DNA from 4 places in the Blautia sp. HCP3S3_D9 genome. Region 4 is predicted to be linked to each of the others. Evidence: riboswitches for the same ligand, from Rfam matches in the RefSeq annotation. Region 4 holds a riboswitch; each other region holds the start of a gene.
What was found. A riboswitch is a leader RNA that binds a small molecule or an ion and turns the genes downstream of it on or off. The one in region 4 is predicted to bind thiamine pyrophosphate.
Positions count from the first base shown of each region.

Region 1 (3,136 bases), on a different contig from region 4:
ACAGGCATACCGTTATTCTGTAACTGCCTGTACAGTAATTGCAACGATATTCTTTTTCTGTTTCCAGATATTTCCACACCAGATCGTGGGTATCTTCGGAACAGGAAGTAATCTGTATTTCCAGTTTGCAGAACACTATCTGAAAATATTTATGTTTATGACTTTTGCAAATGGGATCCAGCCGGTGTCTTCCGGTTTCTTTACCTCTATCGGTATGGCGAAGCTGGGTATTGTAATGTCTCTGACACGACAGGTGATTTTTCTTCTGCCATTGATTATTATCTTCCCATTGTTTATGGGAATTGATGGAGTGATGTATGCAGGACCGATTGCAGATGCGGCGGCATTTGTGTTGGCAATTGTGTTTGCGAGACGAGAACTGGGAAAGATGCGCAGTGCGGAAATAGTATAAAAAGTTCCCGCAGATGATATGGAAGAAATTTATCCATATTGTCTGACGGGAACTTTTTTGTAAAAAATTATTGATAAACTGTAGATTATAAAAGATTGTAAAATTGATCGAACAGCTCTGTCTGGAAGCTTCCGGGGCCGGAGCTGTTTTTCTCTGCTCTTTCTCCTGCTGTGCCAAATTCTCTGGCTGCTGAGACGGCAGCTGTAAATGGGTCTGTAACTGCCAGATAGGTGGCACAGATCATTCCAAGCATACATCCGGTTCCTGTAATCTGTGACATGGCAGGAGTGCCGTTTGTAATAAATTCACACTTATTGGCAGAGACGATCATATCTTCCTTGCCTGTGATAAGAAGTGTGGTATTCCACCGGGAAGCTTTTTCCTGGAAAAGTTCTTTCAGATGGGAACGATTGGCATCTGTAAGTACATCCTGTACGCCTGCGTCAATTCCGATTGCATGTGAGGTCTGTCCGGACATGGCAAGAAGTTCAGACATATTTCCTTTAAGGAGTTCGGGCATGTGGATGTTCATAAGATTTTGCGCGAATTCGTAACGCAGATTGCTGCAGGCGGTTCCTACCAGATCAAGCATAACAGGGATATGGAGACTGGCAGCAGTTTTCAGAGATTCCGGCATGGATTTCATACGCGCATCGGTGATATTTCCAAGATTCAGTGCCAGTGCATGAGAGCTTCTGGTGATTTCAGCTACTTCTGCCGGATGTTCTGCCATGATCGGGCGGCCTCCGGCCGCCAGAATAATATTCGCACAGTCATGAATAGAAATCGGATTAGTGATGCAATGAATCAGCGGCTGTGCTGCTCTGGTTAATTGTCTGGGATTTGTCTGATTTACGATCATATACTTTTGCTCCAAGGCTTTGTTGAAATTTGGCAAGCATTCCTGCGTGACTTAATGCTTTCAGGAAGAAATAGGCAATGGTGCCGCCCATGCAGGTTGCTGCCAGAAACATTGGTGTATAGAAAAATGCGTTCAGTCCGCTTCTGCCCATAAGAAATGCCATTACAGGATAGGAAACCAGAGAGCCGATGATACCGGTTCCGAAGATTTCACCGATCACTGCGCAGATAATCTTTCCATGAGAAGCGCGGTAGAAAACGCCTGATAAAAATGCGCCGAATACGGCACCTGTCAGTGCAAGTGGCGGGATACCCATAAACATCATGCGGATGATTCCGATGAGAGTGGCACAAAGAAGTGAATACCACGGTCCCAGAAGTACGGAACAGACGATGTTTATCAGGTGTGCAGTAGGGCACATACCCTCGATTCTCAGAATAGGTGAGATGACAACGCCGATGGCAACCATCATGGCGAGCATGACCATTCTGAGTGTTTTTGATCTGTCTGTGTTCATAATAATGAACCTCCTTGAAATGAAGATTTGGTCTGCCGAAGCAGACATTATCAGTTGTGCAGGAAACAGATAAAATCCTGCAAAAAAAAATCTGCCGGAATAACACACTGGCAGATTTTAATATACAAATACAGTCCCTACGCTGGCATTATCCATATCAGGTGCGGTCGAAGATCAATCTTCCTCTCAGCCTGTCTCACAGGCTCCCGTTGTTATCATCTATATGCAGATTTTTCTTGTGTTAGAGTAACACAAGCATCTGGAAAAGTCAATGGGATGTAAAATCAGGTCAGCAACCCCTTTTAGAGTGTTGCTGGAATAAAAAATCTATTTGTACTAAAACGATTGTCCGTGCTATGATTAACAGGTAGATGACAGACAGCATATTATGAAAAAGAAGCTGTCTGCATGGACAGAAAGGCAGGTTAAATCTGATGAAACAGGAAAATTACATAAAGGGTATGATAATGATCATCCTGTCGGCGTTTTTCTTTGCTTGTATGAATGTGAGTGTGCGTCTGGCAGGTGATCTGCCGTCTGTGGAGAAGAGTTTCTTCCGGAATCTGGTGGCGGCGGTGTTTGCAGCGATAATTCTCCGTAAGAATCGTACAGTGCCGAAGGTGGATAAGAAATACTGGGGACCGCTGATCCTGCGTTGTGTGTGCGGGACACTGGGGATTCTGTGTAACTTTTATGCCATTGACCATCTGTTGGTGGCAGATGCATCGATCCTGAATAAGTTATCTCCGTTTTTTGCGATTATTTTTTCATTCCTTTTGTTAAAGGAAAAGATCAGACCGGCACAGGCAGCGTGTGTTGCGCTGGCGTTTATCGGATGTTTATTTGTAGTGAAACCGGGATTTCAGAATGCGGCACTTGTTCCGGCACTGATCGGAGTCTGCGGTGGACTGGGAGCAGGAATTGCGTATACGATGGTGCGTGTACTGGGAACTCACGGAGTGAAGGGACCAGTTATCGTGTTTTATTTTTCATTTTTCTCCTGCTTGTCGGTTGTACCCTGGATGTTGTTCCATTTCACACCCATGAGTATGAAGCAGCTTGTGACATTGCTGATGGCAGGATTATTCGCAGCGGGCGGACAGTTTACGATTACGGCTGCATACACCTATGCACCTGCAGGGAAGATTTCCATCTTTGATTACTCGCAGATTATTTTTGCTACGATGCTGGGATTTATCTTGTTTGGAGAGATTCCGGATACGTACAGCTTTACAGGATATGTGCTGATTATTCTGGCATCATTGGGTACCTTTCTTTATAATATGAGGGTAGCTAAGGCTGGTAAATGAAGAAAAAGTAAAAAAGGATTTTCTGATTTTATCCA
Region 1 is NZ_JBQHWS010000125.1:4,698-7,833, forward strand. Features, by position in the region: gene ACTNES_RS17010 (MATE family efflux transporter) at 1-412, shown strand, start outside; gene thiM (hydroxyethylthiazole kinase) at 498-1,274, opposite strand; gene thiW (energy coupling factor transporter S component ThiW) at 1,204-1,791, opposite strand; TPP riboswitch at 1,908-2,011, opposite strand; gene ACTNES_RS17025 (DMT family transporter) at 2,226-3,101, shown strand.
Region 1: linked by a shared signal. The riboswitch ahead of thiW (energy coupling factor transporter S component ThiW) and the one ahead of thiS (sulfur carrier protein ThiS) in region 4 are both predicted to bind thiamine pyrophosphate.

Region 2 (3,136 bases), on a different contig from region 4:
AATTCCATTGTTGCAGACAATCTGAAATGAATTGGGGCCACGTTACTGAGAATGGAATGAACAATAACGATTACAGAAAAAAAGCTTCGCTATGTTACAATAACAGCAACATCAACGAAGCTTTTTTATTATATTTAAAACTGTTCAGACACGCTTCGGCGTACTAGCTGCAAAACAATCTCAGCCTTTGTTTTTCAGCTTCAAAAGGAGGTTTTTACTATGAAAGCAAGAAGTTTTAAAAAGTTTTTTGTAAGCATCGCTCTCAGTGCAGTTCTTACGTTTTCAACCGCAGCTACAGCTTTTGCAGCAACTGCTCAGCTTATGCCTGTCGAACAGTCTGCTGAATTATCTCCGGAGCAAACGGATATTCCTTCTGTCGATGATTCCAATGCCCAGGCTGCTGGTGTTTCTTACCTTACCTCTGATTCAGGTATCAAACAGATTGCCGCTTCTGAGAATTCTGTAACTGTCCAGTGGAATCCGGTCACAAATGCTGCGAAATATGCGATCAGCATCAGCCCTTTCAGCTCCGGTTCCTACAAACTGCTCGGCTACTTTGACAACAGCCGCAATAAAGCAAAGATCAATAAGTTAAAAGCCGGCACAGCCTACAAAGTAAGGATCACAGCTTTAACCTCATCCGGAACAGCGATTTCATCACGCATCGCCGGATGCACAACCCTTTACTCCAGCGTAACTGTCAAAACCTCTTACGCATCCACAGGCGGTTATACCTTTAACATGAACACTGTAAACCCGGCAAACTCTATCTCAGGTTATAAAGTTATATATCAGAGTTCTGCCGCCCACAAACTTATCACCAAATACTATACCAGACCATCCTTTACCCTACCGTTAAACAAAAACACCTTTTATCAGGTAAAGATTTATCCTTATCTTCTCCTGAATAACAAACGCTACGTAACCACAACCCCGACTACCCGATATATTTCCATGGGAATCGTTCTAAAAAAAGCCGGAAATACCAGCAGTACTATGAGCGTAAAATGGAACAAAGTCGCAGGTGCAAACAACTACTCTGTTTACGTGAAATATCCAAACTCCAGTTCCTACAAGAAAGTAAGAACAACAACAGCTGCCTCATTTACCCTTACCAACATGACCAAAAACGTCAAGTACGGAATCAAAGTTATCGCAAACAAAAAAGTCAATGGAAAAACCTGGACCTCTGCATCAAATGCCTATACAATGTCCCTCACAGGGCGTTAAAATGACAGTTTTTTTTCACTAATAACTATTGAATTACTGTTCACTCCATGCACAGTAAATACTATTGCTACATCAATTCAAAAACTGATTTACATATTGACTTTCTCACATCAGAGTGTTACAATGTGGACAATTAAGACAAGGGGAGCTTGTGTAAACAGGCTGAGAGTAAGCTGTATTGCTTTAACCCATAACCTGATTTGGATAATGCCAACGTAGGGAAAGTTATAGTTCTTCCGGACTGCAATATGCTTGTTGGCGTATTGCAGTTTTTCCTTTTTTATTCGAAAATTTCCAGAAGATATCGTATATATTTCTTACTGGATCGAGGAGTTTAACCCTCTCTGATCTCATCAATCCTTCTCTGATCCGGGCTCCCCTTTCTTAATCATACAGACCGGGGGCACCACTCTCTGTTAATCCAGTAGTTTACTTAAGAACTTACGAATATGCGCAGGTGCAAGTCCCTGCTATATGCAGGAGGCGCAGTTCATTTCGCGTTACTGTACCAGCATTTTGTAATGGCTAAATGTGTACAGCAACAGCAGCCCACAGTGCAGGGCAAGGAGGAAAAAATGACACATTACACAACACAGATGGACGCAGCGCGTCACGGAATCATTACACCACAGATGGAGATCGTAGCAGAAAAAGAGCATTTTGATGTGGATGAATTAAGAAAACTGATCGCAAAAGGACAGGTTATCATTCCCTGTAATAAGAATCATAAATGCATCAGTCCAAGTGGAGTCGGTGCAAAACTGACAACAAAAATCAATGTAAATTTAGGTGTTTCCAGAGACTGGAAAGACGTTGATATGGAATATGAAAAGGTACATTCTGCAGTGGAAATGGGTGCAGAAGCGATCATGGATCTCAGTTCTTACGGCGATACCAGAAGTTTCCGCCGCAAGCTTACTTCCGAATGTCCTGCGATGATCGGTACAGTTCCAATCTATGATGCAGTAGTCTATTATCACAAAGCACTTGGCAAAATCACTTCTGAAGAATGGATTGATATTGTACGTATGCATGCAGAAGATGGTGTTGATTTTATGACTATTCACTGCGGTATGAACCGTGCAACTGCAGCACGTTTTAAACAAAATAAGCGTCTCATGAACATTGTTTCCAGAGGTGGTTCTATCATGTTTGCATGGATGGAAATGACCGGACAGGAGAACCCGTTCTATGAGCATTTTGATGAAATTCTGGACATTTGCAGAGAGTATGATATTACTTTAAGTCTGGGTGATGCATGCCGTCCGGGATGCCTGGCAGACGCTACAGATACTGCACAGATTGAAGAACTGATCACTCTGGGCGAGCTCACTAAACGCGCATGGGAAAAAGATGTTCAGGTTATGATCGAAGGTCCTGGACATATGCCGATGAATCAGATCGCTGCTAATATGGAAATTCAGAAAACACTGTGTCATGGTGCTCCTTTCTATGTACTTGGACCTCTTGTAACGGATGTTGCTCCAGGATATGACCACATCACTTCCGCAATTGGAGGTGCAATTGCTGCCTATTCCGGTGCTGCTTTTCTGTGCTATGTAACACCTGCCGAACATCTTCGCCTGCCGAATGCAGCTGATGTAAAAGAGGGAATTATAGCTGCAAAGATTGCTGCTCATGCTGCTGATATTGCCAAGGGAATTCCTGGCGCTGCTGACTGGGATTATAAGATGAGTGAAGCGAGAAAACGTCTTGACTGGGAAGAAATGTTCAAACTCAGCATGGATCCGGAAAAGGCAAGACGCTACCGTGCAGAAGCAAAACCTGAAAAAGAAGATACCTGCAGTATGTGCGGTAATTTCTGCGCTGTTAAGAATACAAACCGTATTCTGGATGGTGAGATTGTTACTATTTTTGATGAATAATACGATGAATAGTTCTGATT
Region 2 is NZ_JBQHWS010000002.1:7,055-10,190, forward strand. Features, by position in the region: gene ACTNES_RS00840 (fibronectin type III domain-containing protein) at 220-1,230, shown strand; TPP riboswitch at 1,362-1,470, shown strand; gene thiC (phosphomethylpyrimidine synthase ThiC) at 1,806-3,116, shown strand.
Region 2: linked by a shared signal. The riboswitch ahead of thiC (phosphomethylpyrimidine synthase ThiC) and the one ahead of thiS (sulfur carrier protein ThiS) in region 4 are both predicted to bind thiamine pyrophosphate.

Region 3 (3,136 bases), on a different contig from region 4:
AAAAATATTGTCCAGTTCCTCTCCCAGAAACTCCGATGTCACTTCCATGATCGCCGTCACCCCTGTGGTATTCTGTGCTGTCAGTGCCGTAATCGCACTCATGGCATAAACGCCGTTTGCAAGCATTGTCTTAATATCTGCCTGGATCCCTGCTCCACCGCTGGAATCACTTCCTGCAATCGTTACTGCTGTTTTCATTTTCTGTTTACTCCTCTTTTCATCTCTCTACAAATAGCATTACTGTTTTCATCCCATCCACTGTACGTAGAAAATTTATGCTAACATGCTTCCACCATTTTCGCGGTAGCTTCTTTCAGCTCTTCTGCTGCTTTTTTTATGTCCGGCTTCGCAAAAATAGCACAGATAACTGCAATTCCACAAAGTCCACATCCTGCCAATTCCTGTACGTTATCTTTTGAAATACCACCGATCGCAATGACCGGAATATCCACTGCTTCACAGATAGCTTTCACTGTTTCGTGATCTACTTCCACTGCATCATCCTTGGAACTGGTTGGAAATACTGCACCTACCCCCAGATAATCTGCACCGCGTTCCTGAGCGAGAAGTGCCTGTTCTACAGTCTGGGCAGATACTCCGACAATCTTATCTTTTCCAAGTTTTGCACGGACATCTCCGGCTTCCATATCACTCTGTCCTACATGAACACCGTCTGCACCAACTTCCAGTGCAAGTTCCACATCATCATCCAGCACAAACGGAACCTGATATTTCGCACAAAGTTCTTTCAGTTCCTTTGCCTCTTTAAGAAAAGTCTCATGATCCAGATGTTTCTCACGAAGCTGTACAAATGTTGCTCCACCCTCCAGTGCTTTCTCAACCTGACTGTAAAGAGTTTCACCATTTAACCAACTTCTGTCTGTCACTGCATAAAGCAGTAAATCTTTCTTATCGCACTTCATATTTCGCACCCTCATCTAACTGTTCTTTTGTCATATTATAAATTGCATCAATGATCCTGTTTCTGTAAGTAGAATTGCCGTCACCTTTCTGCATATAACTCCATCCGATTTCTCCTGCAAGTCCCATTGCGCCGACTGCTGCAGCTGCTGCTTCTAACTTCTGTTCTGGGTTTGCGACAAGATATGCTGTCATAAGACCGGATAACTGGCATCCTGTTCCTGTGATCCTTCCCATTTCCGGACGGCCATTACGGATCACATAGCATTTCTCTCCGTCACTGACAAGGTCGATCGCTCCTGTTATGGCAACAATGCTTCCTGATTTCTCTGCAAATTTCTTTGCAAATGCAACTGCTTCATCCAGATTCTCTTCTGACACTGCGTCAGCTACATCTGCATCAACGCCCTTGGTTGTACCACTTCCTGCTGCCAGTGTCTTAACTTCTGAAATATTTCCACGGATCACATTAAGCTTTAACTCCTGCATCAGCTTCACTGCTGTATTTGTTCGAAGAGAACTTGCTCCGGCACCAACTGGATCCAGCAGAACTACATGTCCCAATTCATTAGCCTTATGCCCTGCTTTCAGCATTCCTTCGATTGTTCTCACATTCAGAGTTCCGATATTGATATTCAGCCCTCCGCAGATTGCTGTAATTTCCTCTACATCCTGCGGCTCATCTGACATGATCGGGCTTGCCCCGCTCGCAAGGATTACATTTGCCACATCATTTACTGTGACATAATTAGTGATATTGTGGACAAGAGGTTCTCTTTCTCTGACATTCTGTAAACATGTACCCAGCATAATTCTTATCTCCTTTTCGTCGTTTTTAATGACACCTGAAAGACTTCGGAAAAACGGCATAAAAAAACAAATATACCTGTTTGATATATCTGCTCAAATTCACGTTTGTATTTATACTTACGTATCCATTCCCTACGTTGGCATTATCCAAATCAGGTTTGCAGGTCTGGGCATTCATCCCACTCTCAGCCTGCTTGATACGCAAGCTCCCTGTTGTTCATTATTTTGTTGTTCATTACTCTTTTCTTCTTTATTATACATAATATTCAGATTTTGGCAAGTTTTTTATAACGTAAAAAGAATTTTAATCTGCTCTCAATTTATTTTTTGACATAAAAAAACTTCCGTGCAGAAGTTTTTTTATTCCGCACGGAAGTTCTTTTGTTGTTGTTATGAAAACTTTTCTTATGGCCTTTTATGTTCTGATAAGGTTTAGAGCGTGTTCTAGAGCGTATTTGAAAAATCATTCCCACAATCTGCACACCCCACTTTACGGTGTATTTTGTCCGAATTCGGTTGTCGTATTAGAATTCTGGTTCAATTAAACCGTAAGTATTACCTTTACGTTTGTAGACTACGTTTACCTGCTCGGTCTCTGCATTATAGAATACAAAGAAGTTATGTCCAAGAAGTTCCATCTGTACGCATGCATCTTCCGGATACATTGGTTTAATCCCGAATTTCTTGGTACGGATGATCTTAACATCTTCATCTTCATCATAATCTTTATCCAGATATGCTTTCTGGAAGTTTGCAGCTGCCTGCTGTTTGTCTACAATTTTATTTTTGTACTTGCGAAGCTGACGTTCAATGACTTCTTCAACCAGATCGATTGATACATACATGTCATTGCTTACCTGTTCGGAACGGATAATGTTTCCTTTTACAGGGATTGTTACTTCGATTTTCTGTCTTTCTTTTTCAACACTTAAAGTTACTACAACTTCGGTGTCAGGAGTGAAATACCTTTCCAGTTTACTGAGCTTGTCCTGGACCGCTGTCTTAAGACCTTCTGTAACTGTAATATTCTTTCCGCTGATGATAAATTTCATGCTTCCATCCCCTTTGCTGTTTGATGAATCTATTATAACACACCTTTTTGAATTTTAACACTATTTTATTAAAATTTCACATTTTTTCTGTTTACTTCAGGAATAGAAGAGGAATTCTTGTCCTATTATGTCGAAATTTGGCAACTATTCAGTAGTCTATTATCCTGTATCTCATTGCCAGATGCATTTTTTACGTTCACCGCGCGGGATATTATCAGTGAACAGTAAAATTTTTATCACTGATTCAGACATTAAGCCTCTACTCATAATCAAAGTAATGAACTTCGAGTCAAACGGATATTCTCAATTGAAGCATAGGAGTTACTTGATTCGATTAAAGTTTAATTAGCTCA
Region 3 is NZ_JBQHWS010000095.1:9,139-12,274, forward strand. Features, by position in the region: gene thiD (bifunctional hydroxymethylpyrimidine kinase/phosphomethylpyrimidine kinase) at 1-198, opposite strand, end outside; gene thiE (thiamine phosphate synthase) at 279-923, opposite strand; gene thiM (hydroxyethylthiazole kinase) at 910-1,731, opposite strand; TPP riboswitch at 1,844-1,954, opposite strand; gene ACTNES_RS15160 (DUF6783 domain-containing protein) at 2,052-2,243, opposite strand; partial or broken gene ACTNES_RS15165 (hypothetical protein) at 2,220-2,276, shown strand; gene hpf (ribosome hibernation-promoting factor, HPF/YfiA family) at 2,256-2,783, opposite strand; gene hisA (phosphoribosylformimino-5-aminoimidazole carboxamide ribotide isomerase) at 3,118-3,136, opposite strand, start outside.
Region 3: linked by a shared signal. The riboswitch ahead of thiM (hydroxyethylthiazole kinase) and the one ahead of thiS (sulfur carrier protein ThiS) in region 4 are both predicted to bind thiamine pyrophosphate.

Region 4 (3,136 bases):
ACGGGTCCTGTTCCAGACGGTGCTTTCTCTCCAGTGCTGCCGGTGGGAGTTTATCACTGTCTACAAAATATACCTGATTTTCCTCATTCATGATTTCAGCTTCCCCCTTAACGTAAAAATCCAGTCAGCGGGTCAGATGCACTTCCACCTCTGGCAAGTACTCTTCCCATTCCAGTAAGGTAAGCTTTTCGACCTGCTTCGATGGCCAGTTTAAATGCTGCTGCCATTTCCGGTACATCTCCAGCTGTGGCGATTGCTGTATTTGCCATGATTGCTGCTGCTCCCATTTCCATAGCTTCGCATGCCTGTGATGGTTTTCCGATTCCTGCGTCTACAATGATCGGCAGGTCAATCTCATCGATCAGTACCTGAATCATGGCTTTTGTTGCCAGTCCTTTATTGCTTCCGATCGGTGCAGCCAATGGCATAACCGCTGCTGCTCCGGCATTCTGAAGATCTCTTGCCACATTCAGATCCGGATTCATATATGGCAACACAACGAAGCCTTCCTTTGCCAGAATTTCTGTTGCTTTGACTGTCTCATAATTATCCGGAAAAAGATATTTTGCATCACGCATAATTTCTATTTTTACAAAATCTCCGCATCCCATGGCTCTGCTCAGCCTTGCGATTCTGACAGCTTCTTCGGCATTTCTCGCACCGGATGTATTTGGAAGAAGTGTGACTCCTTTCGGGATGAAATCCAGGATATTATCCTTTTCCTGAGTATTTGCACGTCGAAGTGCAAGGGTGATGATCTCTGCACCCCCCTGTTCAACTGCTGCCTTGATCAGATTCAGATTATATTTTCCTGACCCCAGAATAAATCGACTCTTAAATTCTTTTCCGCCTAATACAAATTTATCTTCCATTGTGTTCTCCTCTTTTTTAGTCATATTCCATAAGCATGACAACCATAAGTTGGAAACCATTCTTCCAAAACCTAAGTCCGCTGCTCTGATATTTTATAATTTTTCCTGTTTTTCTTTCGAAAATCTTGCAATACATAAACCAGATTTTCTTGTCAAGCGGATAAACCATCCGTTTCGCTACTTGCTCATAACCGAATAACTGCTTAGTTCAATTAAAATAATTTCAACCTCCTCCGACAAATCGCAGGACTTCGATCACATCTTCATCCTGAATTGTCACGCTTCCAAACTGCTCTTTCTGAATGATCTCTAAATTACGTTCTACCACCAGATGATCTGGATTAAATCCGTTTTCTATCAGATACTCCAGCAGATTTTTTCCGGCAATTTCTTTTGCCTCGCCGTTAATCTTTACCATGGATATACTCCTTTCTAACACCCTGAAAGTATACAAAAAGGCGCCGAACAACATACTTTTCCTGTTGTCCGGCGCCTGAAATGCTCTGTGAAAAGTGGTGCCCCCAGTTCACATAAAAAACAGAGAGCACGATACACAAGTCTATTCATTCACGACATGTATTTCCTATTTCCCTACGTTGGCATTATCCAAATCAGGTTCCAGGTCAAGACTAATCAAGTCTACTCTCAGCCCATCTATTTGAGCTCCCTATTTGCGAAGTATTATACAAAATTTTTAAATAATTTTCAAGCTTTTTTCAATATTTTTCTTTATTCCTTATTTTGGTTATCATATAAATCAATCCCCTTTTGTAAATCAATAAACTATATACTCAGTTGACCGAAGTCCTTGTTTTGTTTGTTGTTGCTTTGCTATGAAAACAAACTTTTAATTTCTGTCCTGTATGGCAACGTAGTTGTATATGCATTCGAATATCATATCTATATTTTTCTCAAAAACTTCTTCGATAAATGTATCTCTGTTCTGTGCCATGCTGTAAATAGTTTTGAAAAAAATCCTGATAAGTTCTGCATCAGGAGTGCTGCCCATAAATTTAGTGAAGTAACTGGTAAATGCTGCCTGCATCTGCTGACTGATCTGAGGCCGGAATTTCTCATATCGGCTGCCTGCTGATTTTTCCATCAGAATGATTGCTTCTGTGCGATGCTCAGACAGATATTCCATCATCTGCCGTTCGTTGTCATCTGCAGTATTCGGATCATCTTCTTCTCTTCGTGCAAATGTACTGCACATTTTTTCATAGTCTGTGATCACCGGGGCTAAAATTGCTGAGAGCAATGCTCCTTTGTTTTCAAATGAAAAGTAAAATGCACCGGTCGTGACCCCTGCGTTTTTACAGATATCCCGGAGATTGGCTTTGGCGTAGCCTTTTTTCAGGAATTCTTCTTTGCCGGATTTTATTAATTTTTGTTCAGTTTGTTTTCTGCGCTCATCTTCCATAACAGTTGTTATGTTAGCACATGCTAACCTTGTTGTCAATTATGCCTTCTGACATATAGAAATTTTTATTCTAATAGTGTTACTTACTATATAATCGATTCTAACTTTATCACATCGGCGTTCTTACTTCTATAAGATTTCCATCAGGATCATAGAATCGAATTGCTTTTTGTCCCCACTCATGGGTGAGAAGTTTGTTTACATATCTGGTTTCCGGATAGAATTTTTCCAGTTTTTCGGCAAATGCTTCTATGTTATGTTCCTCGAAGTATAGTTCGCAGGAATTATTTTCAGGGATCACGTCTTTTCCCAGGAATTTTTTCCAGATTGTTTCGTCCTGTAAGACCAGGCCCTCGGTGAGGATCATGTTGCCGTCATTATTAACAACTACGTCAAGATCGAACAGGTCATGATAAAATTTGCAGGATTTCTCAATGTCTTTTACGACGATCAGAACATTTTTTAATCTCATTCTTCGGTCGCTCCTCTCAGTTTTCTCATGATGACTTCCATTCCTCCTGTTGGGGCGCAGAATTTCGGATCGTGGTTTTTACAGCTTGCATATGTTTCTTCAAGGTCAAACCACTCTACTGTTTCCAGTTCTTCTTTCTGCAGGATGAGTTTTGTTTCGTCTACAGGCTGGCTGTAAATGTATACGAAAGCGATCTCATTATCGCGGAACATTTTCCCGTGAAATTCTTTTTCGTATGCTATGCGGAAGTTTCCGGCAAATTCCAGTTCCTGGGGCTGCGCCTGAATTCCCAGTTCTTCGTGCAGTTCGCGAAGTGCTGACTCCAGCGGCTCATCACCGGCCTGAATGTGGCCTGCTGATGAGGTGTCAAAC
Region 4 is NZ_JBQHWS010000029.1:12,458-15,593, forward strand. Features, by position in the region: gene thiH (2-iminoacetate synthase ThiH) at 1-91, opposite strand, end outside; gene ACTNES_RS07845 (thiazole synthase) at 108-872, opposite strand; gene thiS (sulfur carrier protein ThiS) at 1,096-1,290, opposite strand; TPP riboswitch at 1,444-1,551, opposite strand; gene ACTNES_RS07855 (TetR/AcrR family transcriptional regulator) at 1,720-2,331, opposite strand; gene ACTNES_RS07860 (VOC family protein) at 2,402-2,764, opposite strand; gene ACTNES_RS07865 (NUDIX hydrolase) at 2,761-3,136, opposite strand, start outside.